Regions from separate parts of the Endozoicomonas gorgoniicola genome, predicted to be linked through region 2. Evidence: predicted binding sites of a transcription regulator. Region 2 holds the regulator's gene; each other region holds the start of a gene.
The links. Region 2 encodes sigma-54, which starts transcription at its own class of promoters, with help from an activator protein. Its sites were predicted from a motif close to TGGCACNNNNNTTGCTNT; they were not measured.
Positions count from the first base shown of each region.

Region 1: the regulator sigma-54 is predicted to act here: its motif matches at 5,478-5,495, upstream of NX722_RS00135 (isoamylase early set domain-containing protein).
Region 3: the regulator sigma-54 is predicted to act here: its motif matches at 3,162-3,179, upstream of NX722_RS09760 (urease accessory protein UreD).

Region 1 covers NZ_JAPFCC010000001.1:22,173-29,180, forward strand. The annotation lists gene NX722_RS00110 (hypothetical protein) at 95-400, shown strand; gene NX722_RS00115 (hypothetical protein) at 390-929, shown strand; gene ltrA (group II intron reverse transcriptase/maturase) at 1,625-2,887, shown strand; gene NX722_RS00125 (hypothetical protein) at 2,958-3,464, opposite strand; gene ychF (redox-regulated ATPase YchF) at 3,821-4,912, shown strand; gene NX722_RS00135 (isoamylase early set domain-containing protein) at 4,977-5,279, opposite strand; gene NX722_RS00140 (hypothetical protein) at 5,624-5,842, opposite strand; tRNA gene NX722_RS00145 (tRNA-Met) at 5,997-6,073, shown strand; tRNA gene NX722_RS00150 (tRNA-Gln) at 6,152-6,226, shown strand; tRNA gene NX722_RS00155 (tRNA-Met) at 6,350-6,426, shown strand; tRNA gene NX722_RS00160 (tRNA-Gln) at 6,451-6,525, shown strand; gene NX722_RS00165 (hypothetical protein) at 6,565-6,729, opposite strand.
Region 2 covers NZ_JAPFCC010000001.1:5,992,884-5,999,891, forward strand. The annotation lists gene rapZ (RNase adapter RapZ) at 1-712, opposite strand, end outside; gene ptsN (PTS IIA-like nitrogen regulatory protein PtsN) at 880-1,332, opposite strand; gene hpf (ribosome hibernation-promoting factor, HPF/YfiA family) at 1,432-1,737, opposite strand; gene NX722_RS26955 (RNA polymerase factor sigma-54) at 1,957-3,438, opposite strand; gene lptB (LPS export ABC transporter ATP-binding protein) at 3,757-4,482, opposite strand; gene lptA (lipopolysaccharide transport periplasmic protein LptA) at 4,487-5,107, opposite strand; gene lptC (LPS export ABC transporter periplasmic protein LptC) at 5,088-5,675, opposite strand; gene NX722_RS26975 (KdsC family phosphatase) at 5,748-6,275, opposite strand; gene NX722_RS26980 (KpsF/GutQ family sugar-phosphate isomerase) at 6,272-7,008, opposite strand, start outside.
Region 3 covers NZ_JAPFCC010000001.1:2,150,774-2,157,781, forward strand. The annotation lists one part of gene NX722_RS09735 (ISNCY family transposase) at 1-520, shown strand, start outside; partial or broken gene NX722_RS09740 (transposase) at 729-1,088, shown strand; gene NX722_RS09745 (hypothetical protein) at 1,218-1,388, opposite strand; gene NX722_RS09750 (urease subunit beta) at 1,409-1,714, opposite strand; gene ureA (urease subunit gamma) at 1,764-2,066, opposite strand; gene NX722_RS09760 (urease accessory protein UreD) at 2,096-2,998, opposite strand; gene NX722_RS09765 (AraC family transcriptional regulator) at 3,275-4,111, opposite strand; gene NX722_RS09770 (YHS domain-containing (seleno)protein) at 4,222-4,695, shown strand; gene NX722_RS09775 (BufA1 family periplasmic bufferin-type metallophore) at 4,747-5,025, shown strand; gene NX722_RS09780 (DUF692 domain-containing protein) at 5,157-6,041, shown strand; gene NX722_RS09785 (HvfC/BufC N-terminal domain-containing protein) at 6,038-6,814, shown strand; gene NX722_RS09790 (DoxX family protein) at 6,835-7,008, shown strand, end outside.

The sequences.
Region 1 (7,008 bases), 6.0 Mb from region 2:
CAGCTTAACCGGTGTTATGTTGCAAATCAAAGTACAGCAAATAATCGATAGACTATAATTTGCTGTCGTATATACATTGGAGAAATATATAAGTATGAAATTTACTATTGAAGGTAATGATTGCATGCCTCCGCTTTCAGGAGGTTATTTAATCATTTTACTTGATAACAAAGAAATACATGTTGTTAGTGTTCCATCTCCAAATATATTTGCAGATAGGCATCGAGACAGCATTTCAGAAAATCACGATGAATTTGAAGACCCTGATGGCAATGGATTTGCAATATCAGTATGGTCTTCAAATATTGGTGTAGAATGGCAACTAGATATTACATCAAAAAACAATAAAGAAAGCTTAAAAGATCGTATTGGTGTGGAGTATCGCCCAAATGATTTCTGACCATTGCAAAAGTATTTTTTATGAAGAATTCTGTTCTGGAATAGAAGTAATAGAAAGCCAATGTAATGATGAGTTCCATAATAAGTTATATTTTTCAAATGTAATAAGCTTGATGGAAAAGTATTTGTATGACCTCTTCATACATGAAATATCCTCAAATAGAAAAGCAATTGTAAGATTAGGGACGCAAAATAAATTTAGAACTGAATCTCTGAAAATACCTTACTTACTTCATCATACAGTTGAAGAGTATTTGATTAATGCAATGAAAAACATGGTCTGGCATAGACTTAACGATATTGATGTTTTGTTCAAAAATGTAATTGGTATAAAGATTAATATAAGTACAACACTTCTTGAAAATCTGAACATAAGACATCATATCATCCATAGAAATGGTTACGATCTTGAAGGAAATAAAGTATTAATTGAAGATCAGGATTTACAAAGCTGTATAGCTTTGGTCGACTCTTTTGTATTTGATATAGATAAAAAATATCAGATTCAGGGACAAATGAAAAAATTGTAGGCCTCTGCATAAGCAACATAACGCCTGGTTCAGCCGCGTGCCGAAGGCACGTCGGGTGGAGGGGCGCAGCCCCGAAACGAACTGGAACCATTTGGTACGCCCGGCATGGGCATGAACTTATGGGGTGAAAGTCCCCTGTGGGTAAACCAGCATCGGATCTGGAGCCGAATAAGCCCACCGATGATAACCACTAGCTTAAGGCAAGTGCAATCTCTCGAGGGATTGTGCGGAGGCAGTCTGACTGCAAAAGTGCGAGCCGACGGACAGAAATCGCATACAAGGCCGAGCCTCGTGGGTGAGTGAGCCAAAGATCACAAAGCCCTCTGGTTTGAGAGACACGGTAAATGCGGCGGTTGTGTACTGAAAGTTCATGCTCTTATCCGGGGAGGTCTGTTCAACATGCGATTGGTCAATCCCAGTTCTCAGCCACTGGTTACAACAGGCTCGGCGGACAGGGTTAATCACCCTGTTCGAGCAAACCCGGTGACCACCAATAGCGCCTGCAGAAGTAATTCTGTGTGGTGATTGAACAGAAGTCAGCAGACGTCATAGTAGTTGTTCGACAGAAGTCGTTAATCCGATTGGAAGTCGTCAACGAAGGACTGAACACCGATGAAAAGAGGAGACTGATTCCCTCAACACAGTGCAGCCGTCCGGTGACTCACTGGAGTTGGCGAAAGAATCTTTAACCAGCTTTGAACCACGATCTACTGAGTTGCGCACTGGAACCAGCCAATTTGCTGAAAGCATGGAAACAAGTCAGAAGTAACAAAGGGGCTCCCGGAATAGATGGGATCACCATTGAAGCCTATCCTGACTTTGCCCGTCAGCACTGGCCTTCAGCGCGCCAAGCCTTGCTCAATGGGACTTACAGACCATCTCCCGTCCTTCGGGCTGTTATAGAAAAGCCCGATGGTGGAGAACGGCTGCTGGGCATCCCGACAGTTATGGATCGAGTGATACAACAGGCCATTGTGCAGGTATTATCACCCATCTTTGACCCTGACTTCTCTCCCAGCAGCTTTGGTTACAGACCGGGAAGGTCTGCACAAGACGCTGTACAACAGGTTAATCAATACATTAAGCAGGGGCTGCATCAGGCGGTTGATGTTGATCTGAGTAAATTCTTTGATACTGTCAGCCACGATGTTCTTATGTCGAGAGTCTCTCGCAAGATTCACGACAAGCGTCTGTTGAAACTGATTGGCCGCTACCTTCGTGCTGGCGTCATAATTGATGGGCAATGCTACCCAACCTGGGTAGGTATGCCACAAGGCGGTCCACTTTCACCGCTGCTGTCGAATGTCCTTCTTGATGACCTGGATAAGGAACTGGAATACCGGGGACACTGCTTCGCACGTTACTGCGATGACTTCGTCGTACTCGTCAGAAGCCAGCGAGCCGGTGAGCGAGTGATGGCAAGCATCACCCGCTACCTTGAGCGCAGGCTAAAACTGAGAGTAAACCCGACAAAGAGCAAGGTAGTGAAAGCTACCGAAGCTGAGTTCCTGAGTTTTACCTTTACAGGGAAGCGAATCCGCTGGTCGGAGAAGAGTCTGAACCGTTTCAAGTGGAAAACCCTGAAACTCACTGGCCGAAGCTGGGGAGTATCGATGGAATATCGCTTGAAGAAGCTGGCCGAATATATCCGGGGCTGGATGGGTTATTTCAGGATAACCGAATATTACAGTCCCATACCGCGACTGGATCAATGGATACGTCGGCGGATTCGCTGTTGTTTTATCAAGCAATGGCGAAAGCCGAAAACCCGTTACAGAAATTTAATCAGGTTAGGTGTTGATCACATCAAGGCCGCCTCGATTGCAGTCAGTAGCAAAGGGTATTACCGGCTAAGCAAAACCTATGCGGCACAGTTAGCATTAAACGACAGTTCTCTCAGTAAACTCGGGCTTGTTTCCCTGAAAGACTTGTGGATCAGGTTTCACCATCCTCGGTGAATCGCCCGGTGCGGACCCGCACGCCGGTGTGGTGTGGGGGCTGGAGGTTAGAGACCTCCGGCTACCCGATTTAGCCGTCGCTGCTTGGTATTATTTCGTAGCCCAAAGATGATGCGCTTTGAAGGAAGCCATTAATATTTCCAGCTCCCCATTCTGTGCTTACTGTAATCTTACAGTCAGTAAGTTGAATGAGATCATTATCTTTAATGAAGTGTCTTTTGTTTGTTTTTCCCTTGTATTTTTCTTCCACATACTCTGAATCGTTGAAAACACCTGTAGATCCTTGGATAGATTTAGGAAATAGATGCTTCAATTCTTCGTATGAAATATCTGGGTTGGCTAAAACATGCTCACGTATAACTGCATGAACTAACCTTGACTTTCCATATGCAGAATCTCTGAAAATATATTTTGTAGTATCTTTTTTTCTTTTTTCTGAGCTTTCTAAAGCTTTGTTTGTTAAGCCTTCATAATGGTTCAATAGCTTTTCAATAACATTAGCTGGTGTATCAAAGCCTTGTGCATGTTGTTCTAAACGGTTGTATATTTTTGCTGGAATTCGTATTACATGGCTCATCACTTTATCCTTACTTCATGATGGGTAACAATGTAACATGTAAGCTTGTAAACGACAATGATTTAATATGTATAGACGGCTAACAAGTGGCTATGGTGTTGCGTACTCCAGTCAAAATGAACACCTTCTGATCAGGGTGAGCAATACACCCTTCCACCATTTGATGACAATGATCTTCCAGGCGGCCAATACGAAGCCTAAACTTCCGCAGCCCTTGTTGCTTTAGGGATAGCGCCTTAAGTCAGTGCCATTGATCCAAAACCGATAGCATTAAATCAGGTGGATTATTATCCGGCAGTCCTTATAATCCGGCCCCATTCATTCTTTTTGTTAATAGATAAAGGCTGGTAACTTTTATGGGTTTTAGATGCGGCATCGTTGGCTTGCCCAACGTCGGTAAGTCCACTCTGTTCAATGCACTGACCAAGGCAGGTATTGACGCCGAAAACTTCCCGTTTTGTACCATTGAGCCAAACGCCGGTGTAGTGGCTATGCCTGACCCGCGCCTGGACAAGCTGGCAGCGATTGTCAGTCCTGAGCGTGTATTGCCGACTACCATGGAGTTTGTCGATATTGCCGGTCTGGTAGAAGGTGCTTCCAAAGGGGAAGGTCTGGGTAACAAGTTTCTGGCGAATATCCGTGAAACCGATGCGATTGCCCACGTTGTGCGCTGTTTTGAAAACGATAATGTTATTCACGTTGCCAACAAGGTCGACCCTGAAGCGGATATTGGCATCATCAACATTGAGCTGGCCATGGCTGACCTGGAAAGCTGTGAAAAACAGCACCAGCGCGTAGTTCGTGTTGCCAAGAGTGGTGACAAGGAAGCCGTTGCACAAAAAGCGCTGCTGGAAAAGCTGATTCCGCATCTGGAAGAAGGCAATCCGGTTCGCTCTCTGAAGCTGGACGACAATGAGCAGGCGCTGGCCCGCATGTTCCACCTGCTGACCACCAAGCCGACCATGTACATTGCTAACGTGGACGAAGACGGTTTTGAAGATAATCCTTACCTGGATAAAGTGCGTGAGATTGCTGAACAGGAAGGTGCAGTAGTTGTACCTGTCTGCAATAAACTGGAAGCTGAAATTTCCGAGCTGGAAGACGATGAGCGCGATGAATTCCTGCAGGACCTGGGTATGGAAGAGCCGGGTCTGGATCGTGTGATCCGCGCGGGTTACCAGCTGCTGAACCTGCAGACCTACTTCACTGCCGGTGTGAAGGAAGTACGTGCCTGGACGGTTAAAATTGGTGCCACAGCGCCTCAGGCCGCAGGCGTTATTCATACTGACTTCGAGCGTGGCTTTATTCGTGCCGAGGTGACCTCTTACGACGATTTCATTGAGTACAATGGTGAGCAGGGTGCGAAGGAAGCCGGCCGCCTGCGTCTGGAAGGAAAGGAGTACATCGTTAAGGATGGCGATGTAATGCACTTCCGTTTTAACGTTTAATGCTTCTCCTTCCCTTTAAATAAAAAGAGTCAGCGCTGCTGACTCTTTTGCCATCAACACGCTATCAAACGCTTTTTTTGGTATCAACCACGCTGTCTTCGGTACCGAACTGGTTAGGTACATAAGCGTCAGCCTGATAATCGTTTTCCCAGGTTTCATTATCCAGCAGGTATTTGAAACGGAATGAGGAATCTTTTGGCAGACGGACTCTTGTACGAAAAACCTTGTCCTTTTTAACGTACTTCATTGTTAGCGGGCTCCACTCATTGAACTCTCCGGCGAGTGCTACGGATTTAATGTCGTCTCTGGAAAACTCAAAAGTAACTTCAGCCTCTTTTTTTGTTTTAAAAAATTTCTTCTTTAGCATTAAAAATCCCCTATCGAGCAAGTCAGACAAGTGTTACCTGTTTACTGCCTGCACTTCCCCCGAAATGCAGATAAACAGGAAACCCCAGTATGATACTTGAATGTTTAGGCTTTGTGTCAAAGCATAATTTCTTGTTTGCACAGTTAAAATGCGCATGCTCCTTTGAATTGATGATTAATCATTCATTCATCATGGAATTGAGTAAAGCCTGTGCCGTTATCATTTAATCGGGTTGGGTATAAATGATAAAAAATGATTTGATCACCTATAAATAACAGCTTCGAACAAAGTTGGTCAGGTGTAAGATTCCACCATGAAGCGGTTACTTATTTTATTGCTTTCCCTTATGTACCAGAGAAGGCTTTGCTCTCAAGAATAATGCGGCGAATCTGTTTCAGGTTTTCAGCTTCGTCAGTACCCTTATTAAAGGGAATAAAGATTGCACCGAGCAGTCCTTTGCCCCCGGGCATAAAGTAGATGTAGTTGTCCTCCGTTGAGGCAGACAAGGGACTGCGATAACGGGTGTAAATAATGTAATGCAACTGTTCTATAAAAACACGCATGGTATGTTCACGGTCGTGATGATGTCATACCCTGTGTGTCCTCCTGAGATAGAATCCGTAGCAATTTCGAAGTATTAGTAGGTATTTGCTGAAAAAACAGCCCAAGTGGTTGACAGGCAAGGCATAAATCCTGAAAATGCGCTTCGTCTTTCGGGGCTAGGTAGCTCAGTTGGTTAGAGCACAGCACTCATAATGCTGGGGTCGGCAGTTCGAATCTGCCCCTAGCTACCATTGCAGGCAATGACTGCAACCACTGGTTGACATTGATTGAAACGATGGTAACTTCGAAAGCGTCTTAACGACACCAGTTGGGGTATCGCCAAGCGGTAAGGCACCAGGTTTTGATCCTGGTATGCGCAGGTTCGAATCCTGCTACCCCAGCCATTTTTCTGTCGGCTTCTGCAAAGCAGAGGTTGCGTTGCCGGTCTGGTTGTTTTTGAGTTTAAGCTCAATGGCATAACGGTTGACAGATTAATTAGAAATCCAGATAATGCACGCCGGTTTGATGGCTAGGTAGCTCAGTTGGTTAGAGCACAGCACTCATAATGCTGGGGTCGGCAGTTCGAATCTGCCCCTAGCTACCATCATCCTCGTCTTAATGACATCGTTGGGGTATCGCCAAGCGGTAAGGCACCAGGTTTTGATCCTGGTATGCGCAGGTTCGAATCCTGCTACCCCAGCCATCTTCTCTGATGAAGAATTTTAAAAGCCTGCTTAAGTGATTAAGCAGGCTTTTTTCGTTTGCCCAGCGAAGCGGGCAAACCCGTCAGGCTGAAAGAAGCCTGAGCCGCCCCGACTGAGGGGAAGGCAATCTGAATGGCAAGGGCGTAACTGGCCAACGGTTGGGTCTGAAGGAAGCCATAGGAAGTCAGAGGTACACAGCGCAAGCGAACCTGATTCGGCAGGTTGGGAGCGGCAAGCGTGCGAAATAGCGCAAAGCCCGATACTCAGTCAGTCCCAACTCTGTGCTTGAGGGTGGCATTTCTGACAGGGAACCGTTTAGTAACTGGGGAAGCCTGGCATCAATCTCTGAATCTCAGGGGCTGTTATCGCAAGAGGAAACTCAAGGGTAACAGTGGTGTGAGGTGGCAGATGATCCTGTAGTAGTGATGAAATTCCGGCCTGTGAAGGCGGGTAACCGTTCGGAGGGCAAAACCGGAATGACT
Region 2 (7,008 bases):
CAAACCTTGGTAACCATTTTTCCACGAACTGTTTAAGGTCTTCAAACATCTCCGTCACCATGGGTTCTGCTCCAAGGAACTCCTGAACCGGCTTGTCCCGCCCGGTGTATTGCCGGATGGATTCATCCCAGTATGGGTTAGGCAGGCAGCGAACATCAAATACATAGTCAGCATCCACCGGCATACCATGCTTAAAACCAAAGGACTGAATCAGCAGTGTCATGCTTTTGGTGCCATCACCAATGACCTTGTGACGAACCTGTTCATGTATTTCATGCACGGACAATGGTGATGTGTCGATGCGAACATCAGCCTGTGCCGCCACGGGACCCAGCAGGCTGGTTTCCAGGTCGATGGCTTCGATCAGCGATACCTTGTCATTCGTCAGAGGATGCTTGCGGCGGGTTGAGCTGTAACGCTTCATCAGGCAGCTGCTGTCAGCGTCCAGAAACAGAACCTTGCAATCGATTCCCTGTTGCCTGAGTTTTTTCAGCAGTCTTGGGAAATGCTCCAGGGCTCCGGGAACATTACGAACATCAATGCTGACTGCCATTTTGGGGGGCTCGTTGGCGCCTTCGCTAAGTTGTTCAGGTAGCTGGTTGAGCATAGTGGCTGGCAGGTTGTCGACACAATAGTATCCCTGATCCTCAAGTGCATGGAGTGCTGCACTTTTTCCTGAACCTGAGCGGCCGCTGATGATAACGAGTTTCATGGGGGGTCCCTTTATGCGGAGCTTTTTATAACAGATAACAGGTTTTAATGTTGAAGGATAGATGAACTCAACGAGATTAAAACCTGTTTCTTTATTTCAAGGATAGGTAATACTTTCAGCCTTTTCATTCTGAGGAGAATCGGACAGCCGTTGAACCGGGCAGGCCGTCAGGCCGGTGCTGTCAGTATCTGATACAGGCTTTCCGAAGAGTTAGCTGACCGGATCTGACCGAGAAGGTAATCATCGGTAAAGCGCTGGGCCAGGGCTTTCAGGATATCAAGGTGTTCCTGAGTGCTTTCTTCAGGGACGATCAACGCGAAAATCAGGTCAACAGGCTCCCGGTCCACCGCGTCAAAATCGACGGGTTCTGACAGACGAATGAACAGCCCGGTTGGCTCCGGGCAGGCTTTGGAGCGGCAGTGAGGCAGTGCAATGCCGTTGCCCAGTCCGGTGGTACCCAGTCGTTCTCTGTTGATGAGGTTGTTGAACAGATCCTTGGCGTTGATGGCGGGAACATGTTCACTGATCTGTTCCGCAATTGTTTCCAGGATTTTCTTTTTGCTGACCCCTTGCACACCATGGAGGGTGCGTTCGGGGGTTAAGATGTTTTTAATAATCATACAACGATTGGAAGACTCACAGGGTGCGAGTGCAAAATAAGAAGCCGATGACTGAATGGGAGTCGACTGAAAGCCAGGGGCCTTCAGTCGGTTGTGGATTCAGCCTCGGGCTCCCTGCATGCGATCGAGCGTCTTTTCCTTGTGTTTTACCAGCTGTCGGTCGATTTTATCTGACAAATCGTCAATAGCCGCGTACATGTCATCGGATTCAGCGGTCGCATTGATGTCAGCTCCACGTATGTGCAGAATCGCTTCTGCCTTGTGCAGTAGTTTCTCTACGCTCAAGGTGACTTGTACATTAGTGATGTTATCGAAGTGAGCTGCCAGTCGGTCGAGTTTTTTAGTGACATAGTCTTTCAGAGCTTGAGTCACCTCTACATGATGTCCACTGATGTTGACTTGCATGTAACGCTCTCCTGCTGATCCCGTTTGGAGACAGTAGCCAGTTCCCGGGATTTTCGAACTGGTCTGTTTAGATTTTATCACCGTTAATAACATTGGTGCTGTCCTGAAGCAAAAAAATACAGGATTTTTACCTTAAGGTTCTGTCCGAAAAATTCCTGCTAAAATTCCTGCTAATAAGTTTCATTGTTCGGGTACTTATCGTTAAGCACTCTACATGACTTACACCAGGCGCTTGCGTTCATTGGAAGGGGGTATATGCATCGACTCCCGATACTTGGCGATGGTTCGTCGGGCTACTTTTATACCCTGCTCTCCCAGTAAACCGGCAATTTTGTTGTCACTGAGCGGTTTTTTCGGATTTTCATCCTGAACCAGCTTTTTGATCAGTGCGCGAATAGCTGTGGACGAACACTCTCCACCGCTGTCTGTGCTGACATGGCTGGAAAAGAAATACTTCAGCTCATAGACACCCCTGGGCGTATGCATGTACTTCTGGGTTGTGACCCGGGAAATAGTTGATTCATGCATATCCACAGCTTCAGCGATATCCGCAAGCACCAGCGGTTTCATACCTTCGTCGCCCTGTTCCAGAAAGCCCTGCTGGAAGTTAACGATCTTGGTAGCGACTTTGAGTAATGTTTCATTACGGCTTTGCAGGTTTTTCAAAAACCAGCGGGCTTCCTGCAGCTGGTTTTTCATAAACTGGTTGTCCCGGCTGCTGTTGGCTCGCTGAACCATTGACGCATAGCTGTTGTTGATACGCAGACGAGGCAGTGACTCAGAATTCAGTTCGACCACCCAGCGCTCTTTGATTTTTCGAACGGAAATATCCGGTGTGATGTACTCCGGTTCGCTTTGATCCACTCCAGAGCCTGGCTTGGGGTTCAGGCTCTGTATCAGCCCCAGAGCTTCTTTGAGCTGATGCTCTTTCATCCGGGTGCGGCGCATAATCTGGCTGTAATCGCGGCTGCCCAGGGCTTCCAGATGGTGATCAATCAGCTTTTGGGCTTCGTGAATAAAGGGTGTTTGTGACGACAGCTGAGCCAGTTGTACGGACAGGCACTCTTTCAGGTTTTCACTGCCACAGCCAACCGGGTCAAACTGCTGAATACGGCATTGCATGACTTTCAGCTCATCAAGATCGAGTTCTTCAAACGCCGGATCCAGGGCAAGGCTCTGGTGGATATCGTCCAGTGGCGTTGTCAGATAACCATCAGGGTTAGTGGCTTCGATGATCGCTTCACCCAGCACCCTGTCGGTATCGGTGGTGGGGGTCAGGTTCAGTTGCCATTGCAGGTGTTCCTGCAGGGACTCCGTGGTTCGGGAGCGACTCAGGGGGTCAAACTCATCGTTACTGCCTGATGGCATGCTGGAGTAAATCTCCTCCCATCCGGAATCGACGGGCAGGTCCTTTGGAATGCTTTCTGACCATTCGGGTTCCTGAGACTCTGAGGAAGCCGGTGGCTCCTGGGCATTGAGATCAACCAGTTGCTCACCTTCAGCGGCGTTACTGGCTTCCCGGTCGCGGCTCTCCTGATCCTGAATGGCCTCTTCGCTTTCCAGCATCGGGTTGGATTCCAGCGCCTCCTGGATTTCCTGTTGCAGATCCAGTGTCGAAAGCTGTAACAGGCGAATGGCTTGTTGCAGTTGAGGTGTCATCGTCAACTGCTGACCCATTTTAAGCTGTAGAGAGGGCTTCATAGGGCAACCGTGTACCTTTTGCTGTGAAAATGCAGTATTCCAGGCGACGAAAGCTGCATTTCTGCTTATGGCTGTTTACTTTATACGCTGTGCGTTCCTTCGCACTGAGTGGAATGGCTGATCAGAGGATAAGTTCCACCGGTTCGTCTCTGCACATTTTCGTTTGCACATTTTCGTTTGCACATTTCCGTTTGCACATCGTCGTCTTGAGATGCATTCCGTGTCACCGGATTATAAGCACAGAATATTAATAGTGAAAAGCAAAACTGGCATGAAGCCGGTGCGGGAAGAGGGAAGCTCTTCCCGGAATGTGACTGGCTACAAACTGAACTGATGGCCCAGGTAAACGTCACGAACCTTCTGGTTGCTCAAAACGGTCTGGCTGTCACCTTCGGCAATGATGCCGCCTTCGCTGACAATATAAGCCTTTTCACAGATATCCAGTGTTTCACGAACATTATGATCGGTGATCAGTACGCCAATGCCACGGCTCTGCAGTTGCCTGACAATCGCCTTGATGTCCCCGACCGAGATCGGGTCAACACCGGCAAATGGCTCGTCGAGCAGGACAAAATCAGGGTCAGTGGCCAGCGCCCTGGCTATTTCCACCCGCCGGCGTTCACCGCCTGACAGGCTCATACCGGCGCTGTCGCGGATATGACCTATGTTGAACTCATCCAGCAGCGATTCCATCTTGTCGAGTTGTTGCTGTTTATTGAGGTCTTTGCGAGTTTGCAGGATGGCAAGAATATTGTCTGTTACCGACAGCTTGCGGAATATTGAGGCTTCCTGTGGCAGGTAGCCAACACCGGCTCTTGCCCGCCCATGCATGGGCAAATGGGTCAGGTCTTTGTCGTTAATGCTGACTTTACCACCATCGGCTTTTACCAGACCAACAATCATGTAAAAACAGGTGGTTTTACCTGCCCCGTTAGGTCCCAGCAGACCCACAATCTGGCCGCTGTTGACGACCAGAGAGACGTCTTTTACGACCTTTCTGCCTTTGTAGCTTTTACTGAGGTGTTCTGCCTTTAGCGTAACCATCAGGTTAATTCTTTTCCTGTTGCTCGGTTCTGGGCTGAATGACCATCTGTACTCGTCCTTCGCCTTTTCTGTTTTCCAGACCTTTGGCGTTGACTTTCTGTTGCTTCAGGTCGTAGTCGATGCGCTCACCCTTGAACGAGTCACCTTTCTGTATGAGCTGAGCCTGACGGATCAGATGGATTTTCTCATCCAGCACTTTGTAATCAATCGTATGTCCCCATGCCTGCAATATTCCCTGGGCATCGGGCTGTTCTTCTTCGTAGTAAGCGCGCTTGTTAACGCCTTCGGCAACAACCTTTTGCACTTCCTGGTCTTTGGTGTATACCGTGACCACATCGCCGGTAATTCGGGTGCTGCCCTGGGTCATTACGACATCGCCCCGGTAGACTGAAACACCTTTTTTGTTGTCAATGTCTGCCGAGTCGGACTCGATTTCGATGGGCATTTCCCGATCCGATGGCAGTGCCATGGTCAGGGTGGGCAGTAGCAGTAAGATGCCTAAAATTGAACGTATAGCTATTTTTGCATTACGCGCAGGCTTTTTTTTCCGCTCAAGCTTTTTTTTCGGCTCAAGCTTTTGTTTCGGCTCAAGCTTTTGTTTCGGCTCAAGGCTGTTTAGGTTCATGGAATCCTCGTACCCTTGATTTGAGTTTAATCAGACTGTCCTTGTAGAACGCTTCCATACCGATGGCTCTGGTACGACCAGTGTCGTTAGTAATCAGAACCGGACGATCTGTTACAGCAAGACTTTGCTCAGAGTATATGGTGATAAAATCGGTGTCCATACGTACCTGGCTGCCGTTGCTGGTGTCGGTCTGGATCATGACCACGTCGTCCCAGAGTTCAATATCCTGGTCTCCGGGCAACAGCTTGCCGTTCAGGGCATCGGTTACTATGGGTTTTTGTGGGTCACTGTAGTTGCGCAGATGGGGAGTCTTTAGCAGGGTGGTGTCATTATGCGGATAGTGAGTAATGGCGTTGGAAGTCAGCTCGTATTCCAGTGTTCCCGTTTCATTGAACTGGGTAATGGTGGCGTCTACCAGATAGTAGTCTGCGTTTTCCTGTATTTCTGGCTGACGATTCTGTTTTGTAACATGCAAAGTACCGTCGTATGACCAGTAGCCTATCCCAACCATGGTCATCAGCACACAGGCAACTAACAGATAGCTTTTGTAAGAGCTGGTTATGGGCATCAGGTGTGTGATTCCTGTTGATAAAGAAGCCAGTCACTCAGGGACTGGCCTCGAATTACAATAAATTAATGCTTAAAGGTATTCTGCCAGCATCGGCTCCAGCTTACCCTGGGCATCAAGGATAAAGTCACAGAACTCCCTTGCAGCACCCAGGCCTCCATGGTGATCGGTTACTGCCTGTGCATGCTGACGGACAAATGGATGCGCATTGATCACTGCGCAGCCAAAACCAACACGGCGGATAACGGGCAGGTCTGGCAGGTCATCGCCCAGATACGCGATTTCGTCCATGCTGAAGTGTTGGGCTTCCAACAGTTCGTTCAGGGCATTGATCTTATCCTCACGGCCCTGATACAGAAAATCGACACCCAGGTCACTTGCGCGCTTCTCGACAAACGTCGAACGTCGTCCGGTAATGATCGCTGTTTTGATACCAGCCTGTTGCAGCATTTTCAGGCCATGGCCGTCCAGTGTATGGAAGCATTTCAGTGCTTCACCCTGTTCGCCAAAAAACAGCTTGCCGTCGGTCAGTACGCCATCAACATCAAAGACTGCCAGACGCACTTTGGCAGCAGAAGGCTTCAGGGATGAGTCGATCATACAACACCTGCTTTCAGTAAATCGTGCATATTAATAGCGCCAACAGGCTGGTCGTCGGCATCGACACAGATCAGGGCGTTGATTTTACGGTCGTCCATAATCTTCAGGGCTTCAGCGGCGAGGATATCGGGTGAGATGGTTTTGCAGTGACTGGTCATGACATCATCGATGTCGGTCTGGCGCAGATTCACACCTTTATCCAGGGCACGGCGCAGGTCACCGTCGGTGAAGATGCCCACGACTTTACGGTCTTCGTCCACAATGGAAGTCATGCCCAGCCCTTTGTGAGTCATTTCCAGCAGGGCTTCACTGATCTTGGTACCCTGAGTTACTTCCGGAATGCGTCTGCCACTGTGCATAACGTCTTTGACCTTCAGCAGCAGACGTTTGCCCAGGGAGCCGCCCGGGTGCGAGAAAGCAAAGTCTTCAGCGGTAAAACCACGGGCTTCCAGCAGGGCTATCGCCAGGGCATCGCCCATCACCAGTGCGGTGGTGGTGCTGGAAGTGGGAGCCAGGTCCAGCGGGCAGGCTTCTTTGTCGACACCGGTATTAATGTGTGCGTCAGCGTCCCGGGCCAGAGAGGAATCGGGATTGCCGGTCATGCTGACCAGTGGTGTCCCCATCCGTTTCAGCACCGGCAGAAGCGTAACGACTTCGTTGGTTTCGCCGGAGTTGGACAGAGCCAGAACCACATCTTCAGAAGTAATCATACCCATGTCACCATGGCTGGCTT
Region 3 (7,008 bases), 3.8 Mb from region 2:
CGACAAGGTGTTCTCGATTTTTGAACCCCACACAGAATGGATCAGCAAGGGTAAAGCCGGAGTTCCTGTAGAGTTGGGGTTGCGGGTATGCGTACTGCAAGACCAGTTTGGCTTCACGCTGAATCACCATGTGATGCAAAAGCAGACAGACGATCAGGTTGCAGTGCCTATCGCAAAAGGAGCAAAACAACGCTTTCCCATGCTGAGCCAGGTCAGTTATGACAAAGGGTTCTGGAGCCCCGCCAACCTTGAGGAACTTGATGGCTTTCTGGAACGAACCATTCTGCCGAAGAAAGGCAGGCTTTCCGCAGAAGACAAAAAACGAGAGCACCACCTTGAGTTTACCCGGGCAAAAAGAAAGCATTCCGCCGTAGAGTCTGACATTAATGCTCTGGAAGCCAATGGCCTCGATAAATGTCCGGACAAGGGCATTGATGCCTTCAAGCGCTATGTTGCCCTTGCGGTTGTGGGTGGCAACCTGAAGCGCTTGGGCAGGATTTTACAAGAACGGGATTTTTAGCCCTACTGACAGCAGTCTTTTGCCGTCCGAAATTTGATCATGGGTGCATGAGGGTTCTGCACGTTCGTAAAATGGCAGTTTTGGCTATTTTGCAAGCACTTTGATCAAGAAGTGCCCTATAAGCGAGACTCTGATAATGCTTGCGGAGCAGTTCTACTGTTTGATGAATGTCAGTGACTCAATTTTCATAGGTTTTCTGACAGGCACTATTTATGAAGAACTCTATTGCCCCAGGGGGCAGGATGAAAACTACATAAAGCACCTGAAAAGCGACCTGTCTGGAGACAGGCTTTCAGACCAGGGGTTCCTGGCAAACCATTTGAGGATGTTTTATGCCTGTGCTGCTTATGTTCTGCACCATGAGCTGAGAACAAAAGCCCTGAAAGGAACGAAACTGGAAAATGCCCAGCCTTCTACAGTGATCGTGAAACTATGCAAGATCGCAGTAAAAGTGGTTGAATACAAAGACCGAATCAAACTTCACCTGCCCAGCAACTGCCCTTTGAAAGAGTTACTTCGATACGTGACCGAAATCTTTTACTCAATGCCACGTCTCAAGCCCGGTTAGCAGTCAGAATGACCAAGTGCCTCCGAGAAATCACCCCATTGGCAGAGAGTGAGGGGTTTTCTTTGTCCTGCCAACAGCAAATTGGTTAAAAATAGAACACGCATGAACTGCTGGAGTGATGCTGTGCGTTCAAAATGAGCTTTCAAGGCGATCCACGGTGATAGCCACAATCAGAATCATAAAAAACCGAGACTTTTGAGTGTCTGCTACATTTTTATGAAATTTTCGGGCTAAACGAACCTTGTCACCCACGGTTGGGCCATACATATCGACATACGCGCGACGATCAATTTTAGCCATTCCAACGACTCCCCGTTCTCTTATACCTTGCCCATCACATCGCCACGGAAACCGTAGACCTCTTTTTTACCGGCATACTGCACCAGCTCGACCGTACGCACCTGACCCGGCTCAAAACGAACCGCAGTACCCGCAGCGATATTCAACCGAAAGCCTTTGGTCGCTTCCCGATCAAAACGCAGCGCTAAATTGGTCTCGTAAAAGTGATAATGACTGCCAACCTGAATCGGACGATCACCGGTATTCGCCACTTTCACCTCTGCGGTTTTACGGCCAACATTAATTTCGATGTCGCTGTCAGCGCAAATAATTTCACCTGGAATCATTTCTTTTGCTTCCTGCATTCTCTGAAAACGTTATTGAAGCAGCCAACTTTCAGGCAATTGGGTTATGGACGGTGACAAGCTTCGTACCATCCGGGAACGTGGCTTCGACCATCACTTCATCCAACATGTCCGCAATACCATCCATCACATCTTCATGATTCAGAAGCTGACGCCCGGCATTCATTAAATCGACAACCGTACGGCCATCGCGGGCACCTTCCATAATAAAGGCACTGATTAACGCGATGCTTTCCGGGTAGTTGAGTTTTACTCCACGGTCTTTGCGCTTTTGTGCTAACTCAGCTGCAACAAAAATCAGCAATTTATCTTTTTCTCTGGGAGACAATTCCACGTGGTTTCTCCTTTTCTGAACTGTTTATTTTATGTACGCCAGATTCTTGGGGCACAGGCTTCTCTACCGACAACATCGGTTCGTAGTTGTTGCCATAAATGCTCAAAACAGTTGCGTACCTGCTCTGCTTTATTGCCTAAAATCCGGGCGATAAATGCATCGGGCTTTTGTGTGACAGCCACGGTTAATTGCTGATAACGGCTATTAATGCCTTCCTGCCAGGCAATAATTTTTTCGCCCAGCTCATTGGTGTCCGACATCACGTTGCGGTTAATTAAAAAAGTGCCAAACACATGGTAATTATTAAAACCCACACGGCTTTCCTGCAGCGGCGAAGAAGCAGAAAACTGCAAACGATCAGAAAACAATGGCCGTCCATCACGCCGCAACATCAGGCTTTGCATCAGCTGTCCGCGCTCAAAGAACTGTTCACTTTCGAAACGACCCAGGCAGGTAATTTCCCAGCCAAGGAACAAACCATCACCGGAGATATCAATGGTGGTGATGAGTTGGCCGTCAGCGCCATCAAACACAATATTTTCCTGGGGCAGGTATTCCAGAATGGTGCCGTCGTCGATAGTTAATGAGACATGTTGTCCCTGGGGAATGCCACTGATGTTGTTGTAGATTTTTCCGGCAGATGGCGTGGTCATTAATACATGCGCACCATCTCGGAGCACTAAATCAATCGACAGCTGGTCACCCCCTACCAAACCACCCGGCGGATGCAATAAATAGAAATGCAAACATTCCGGGCCTTCCGGAAAGAAAGGGCGCTGCACTCTTAATGGGCCAAAGTGTTCGGTTTTACCCAGACGGGTACCTCTCTGCTTTACAGAAAACTCGGCACTAAAGCGTGCCAGCCACCGTTGGGTATCTAACCCAGGATGGTCTTCGCGAGAGGCTGTTAATGGCGTTGCAGCAATATTCACAACCAAGCTCCAGCCAATTTGCACCAAGCAGGTGCATTGGTGAGCTTTTTCGCACTAAAACATGTCGGTGTTTTTGCTGTTGTTGGCTTTTGTACCAACATGACTCGTATTATTCCGATGTGATGCACTGCAACTGCCCAATAATCCAAACGTTATTGAGGTTTAAGCAAAAGAGATGCCAAATAAGCTGACACAGGGGGATTATGGCGTTCTATAGAAGAAGGTGAACAAACCACCTGGCATTATTGCCCCCCCTCAGGAACGATCAGGGATCATTTATTCTATCTCTTTTAGTGCAACCTTTTGCCACTCTTTGGGAGACCGCCCTGTTCTGCTTCTAAAAACCCGTGCCAAACCCGAAGCATTTTCATAGCCTACTTCATTGGCTACCCAACCGACCGGTTTCTCTTGCCTCAGATATTTTTTGGCAAGATCGACACGCAAAGCGGCCAGATAATCTCCCGGTGTCTGGCCGATAGTGACACGAAACTGCAACGCAAAGCGCGCCCTGGACATGGTGGCCACTTCTGCCATTTCCTGCAGGGACCAGTTTCTGGCAGGCTCTCTGTGAAGCTCATCCAGCGCTTTCGAGAGTTTGGGGTGGGTCATACCGGCAAGCAAGCCACCATTTACCTGACCGGATGCCAAAACATGACGAAGCATTTGAATAGTCAGCAGCTCGCTGATTCGATCCATCATCAACTGCCGGGCTTTTTCTTTGCCAAAAGCCTCTTCAAATAACCACTCTGCCGTATCTTTAATTCTCCTGCTTTGAGAGAGTGGAAGGCAGATCAGTGAGGGCAAAGAGTTCGCCAAAGGATTATCGGGGCCACATCCATAATAAACTTCCGCACAGACAATCTCAGCCATACCAATTAAGCCAGATTTAATGGAGTGCTCCGCAGGTCGCGGATAGAAGATCAACGTTGGCTCGGTAAATATTTGCTTCTCTCTGCCAGCTCCCTGAACGGTCATCGTCCCCCTGCGCAACAGGTGCAGATGCCCGGCCTGCTCTTCCGGTTTATCAAAAGAACTCAGGCCGCAAAGCCTTCCGGAATAGAAGACGCCTGTAGAAATAGAGTATTGGCTGAGAGCTCTGGAAAGCTGATCCATAGGCAATTCGATACGATCTGATCCAAAAAAGAGATTATTTTAACCTAATCGTCGTTCCAGCAAAGATATATTTCTAATCAAGACAAGTCAGCAGCGGGACGGAAAGAAAAATGAAACCAGTAAAAAGAGTGTTGAATACTCTGGCATTTGCTTCAGCCATCGCTTTCAGCGGCGCATTATTCGCAGCAGATATCGATATAAACGCAGATGCGAATGATGTAGCACTGCATGGTTTTGATGCCGTGAGTTATTTCACAGAAGGCAAGCCAGTAGAGGGTTCATTTGAATATACAGCCACTTACAAAAACGCCATTTTCAAATTCTCATCGGCCGCCAACAGAGATGCATTTCGTGCAGACCCTGATCGATACGCGCCCCAGTATGGTGGCTACTGCGCCTTCGGAACCAAGGTAGAGAAAAAGTTTGATATTGACCCCAATGCCTGGCGGGTTGAAAACGGCAAGCTCTACCTGAACAAAGATAAAAATGTTCAGAGAATCTGGGTAAAAGATGTACCCGGAAATATTCAGGAAGCCAATGTCGCATGGCCAAAGATCAAAGATGTAGCAATCAGTGATCTGTAAAAGATCACAGTGACATCATATTTAATAAAGCAAACAAAAGGGAAACCGACCATGAGCAATAAAGCACTCATCTCCGCAGGCCTCGCAGCTGTTCTCGCTGCAGGAGCTATTTCTACTGCCCAGGCCGCTGGCAAAGAGAAATGCTACGGCGTAGCCAAAGCAGGTCAGAATGACTGCGCAAATCTGGCTGGAACCCATTCCTGCGCAGGCCAGTCCGCCAAAGACAATGACATCGGCGAGTGGAAGGCGGTAGCTGCCGGCACCTGCAAAGATTTGGGTGGATATACCAAAGCAGAAGCCAAAGCAAAGCTGGCTTCGATGGAATCCTGATCATCAGGCTTTAACCCGGATGTTTCATAAACGTGCTCCTGTTCCCGGTGGCCCTTTGGCGCGAGATTCAGGGAAGTTTATGAAATATCCGGGTTAGTTAAATCTTCAGGTTTCTGTGGAGTGGATCAAAAATGGCAAATACATGGTATTCAAAACAAGCTCCTGTTGGGGTGGGACTCCGGCACGCCCATTACCATAAGGCATTGACTACTCCCGCAGAACTGGACTTCGTGGAAGTACATTCGGAAAACTTTTTTGCCCTTGGCGGTGCTTCTCTGGAAATACTGGAAGACGCGGCAAAATTGTACCCCATGAGCCTTCACGGTACATCTCTCGGACTGGGCTCAACGACAGGCATCTCTGAAAAACATCTTGATGCCCTTGAGTCTCTGGTTCAACGGGTTTCACCGGTTATGATCTCTGACCATGCGGCATTTGCCTGGGGTGAAGTTAGCGGAAGGTTAGTTCATGGCGGTGATTTGCTGCCCATAGCGTTTAACCAGAAGTCACTGCAAACTCTGGCAGATAATGTGAACCGGGTTCAGGATCGGCTGCAACGGCAGATTTCTGTAGAAAATCTTTCTGCCTATCTCGAGCCGGAGGGCAGTCTCTGGAAAGAGACCGATTTTTTAAATGGCCTGACAGAATTAACACAGTGTCGTTTACTGGTTGACCTGAATAATGTCGCTGTAAACGCCATCAATGATGGTCAAACGGATATCACCAAAGTCATCACAGAATGGGTGGATGAAATTAATCCTGCAGCCGTTGGTGAAATACATCTTGCTGGCTGCACACCGGCTGCACCGGGAGACATCGTCGTCGATGACCACAGCCAGAAGGTATCAGACCCGGTATGGCAGGCTTACTCCCATGCTCTGAAACAGTTTGGCCCTGTTCCCACATTGATTGAATGGGATACCGATTTACCAGCCTGGTCGGTGTTACTGGCTGAGGCAGAAAAAGCCAAAATCATTGCACGACAAGTTTCTTATGAGGCCAGAGAAACAATATGACCGGAATCAGCTGTTCGCAATCGAATCTTCTTGAAGCTATTTTTTCCATGAAGGCTCATTCTGATTTTGACCACAAAGGGCTTCAGGCTTATCAGAGAAACTTGCGAGCTAATGCACGTCGTGCCTTAAGCATCAGTTACCCATTAGTATCACAGCTTTTGGGAAAGGATTTATTTCATCAGTTAAGTGATGAGTTTGTGACGTCCTTTCCTCCAGAAGTGGGTGACTGGGGCGAATGGGGTCATCAATTCCCTCAATGGCTAAAATCCCGGGACATCAGTCAAAGCCTACCTTACATAGGCGACTGCGCCCTGCTTAACTGGCTGCAACACTCTATGGAAAGAGCTGCAAACCCTGAGTTGCGCTTTGAATCTTTTCAGTTATTGGCTGAGCAAGGAGCGCACTCAGGGAAAATCCTCCTGAACTCAACAGCGGTAATAATGACATTTGATTTTCCAGTGGCGGATATCTGGCAGGCCCATCAGTCGCAGGATGATCAACGAAAAGAGTACATGACCATTGCCCGCGAAAAAATACAGGCCAACACTCAGCAAGCCGTATTGATATGGCGAAAACACTGGCAGGTAAAAATCAGGCCAGTCAGTCAAACAGAAAGAATCTGGCTGGAGCAACTTCTGGCAGGTCTTTCGCTGGAGCACGCTTTGAACCAGCTTTCACTATTTACCCACAAGCAGAATTTACCTGAATTGGAATTTGAACAGTGGTTGCCAGAAGCGATCGAAGAACATCTCGCTACTGGTTTCGAACTATAAGACAATAGAAGGATACCTGGATGAATAAATTATCCGTTTTAGTAACCCCTGCCATCTCAATCAATCAGACACTGGCGTCGATCCTGAATTATCTTCAGCCAGTCGTTTTGCTTGCTGCAAGACTGTATGTGGCTCAGGTGTTTTTTTCTTCGGGGCTGACCAAGATCAACGACTGGGAAACCACTCTGTTTCTA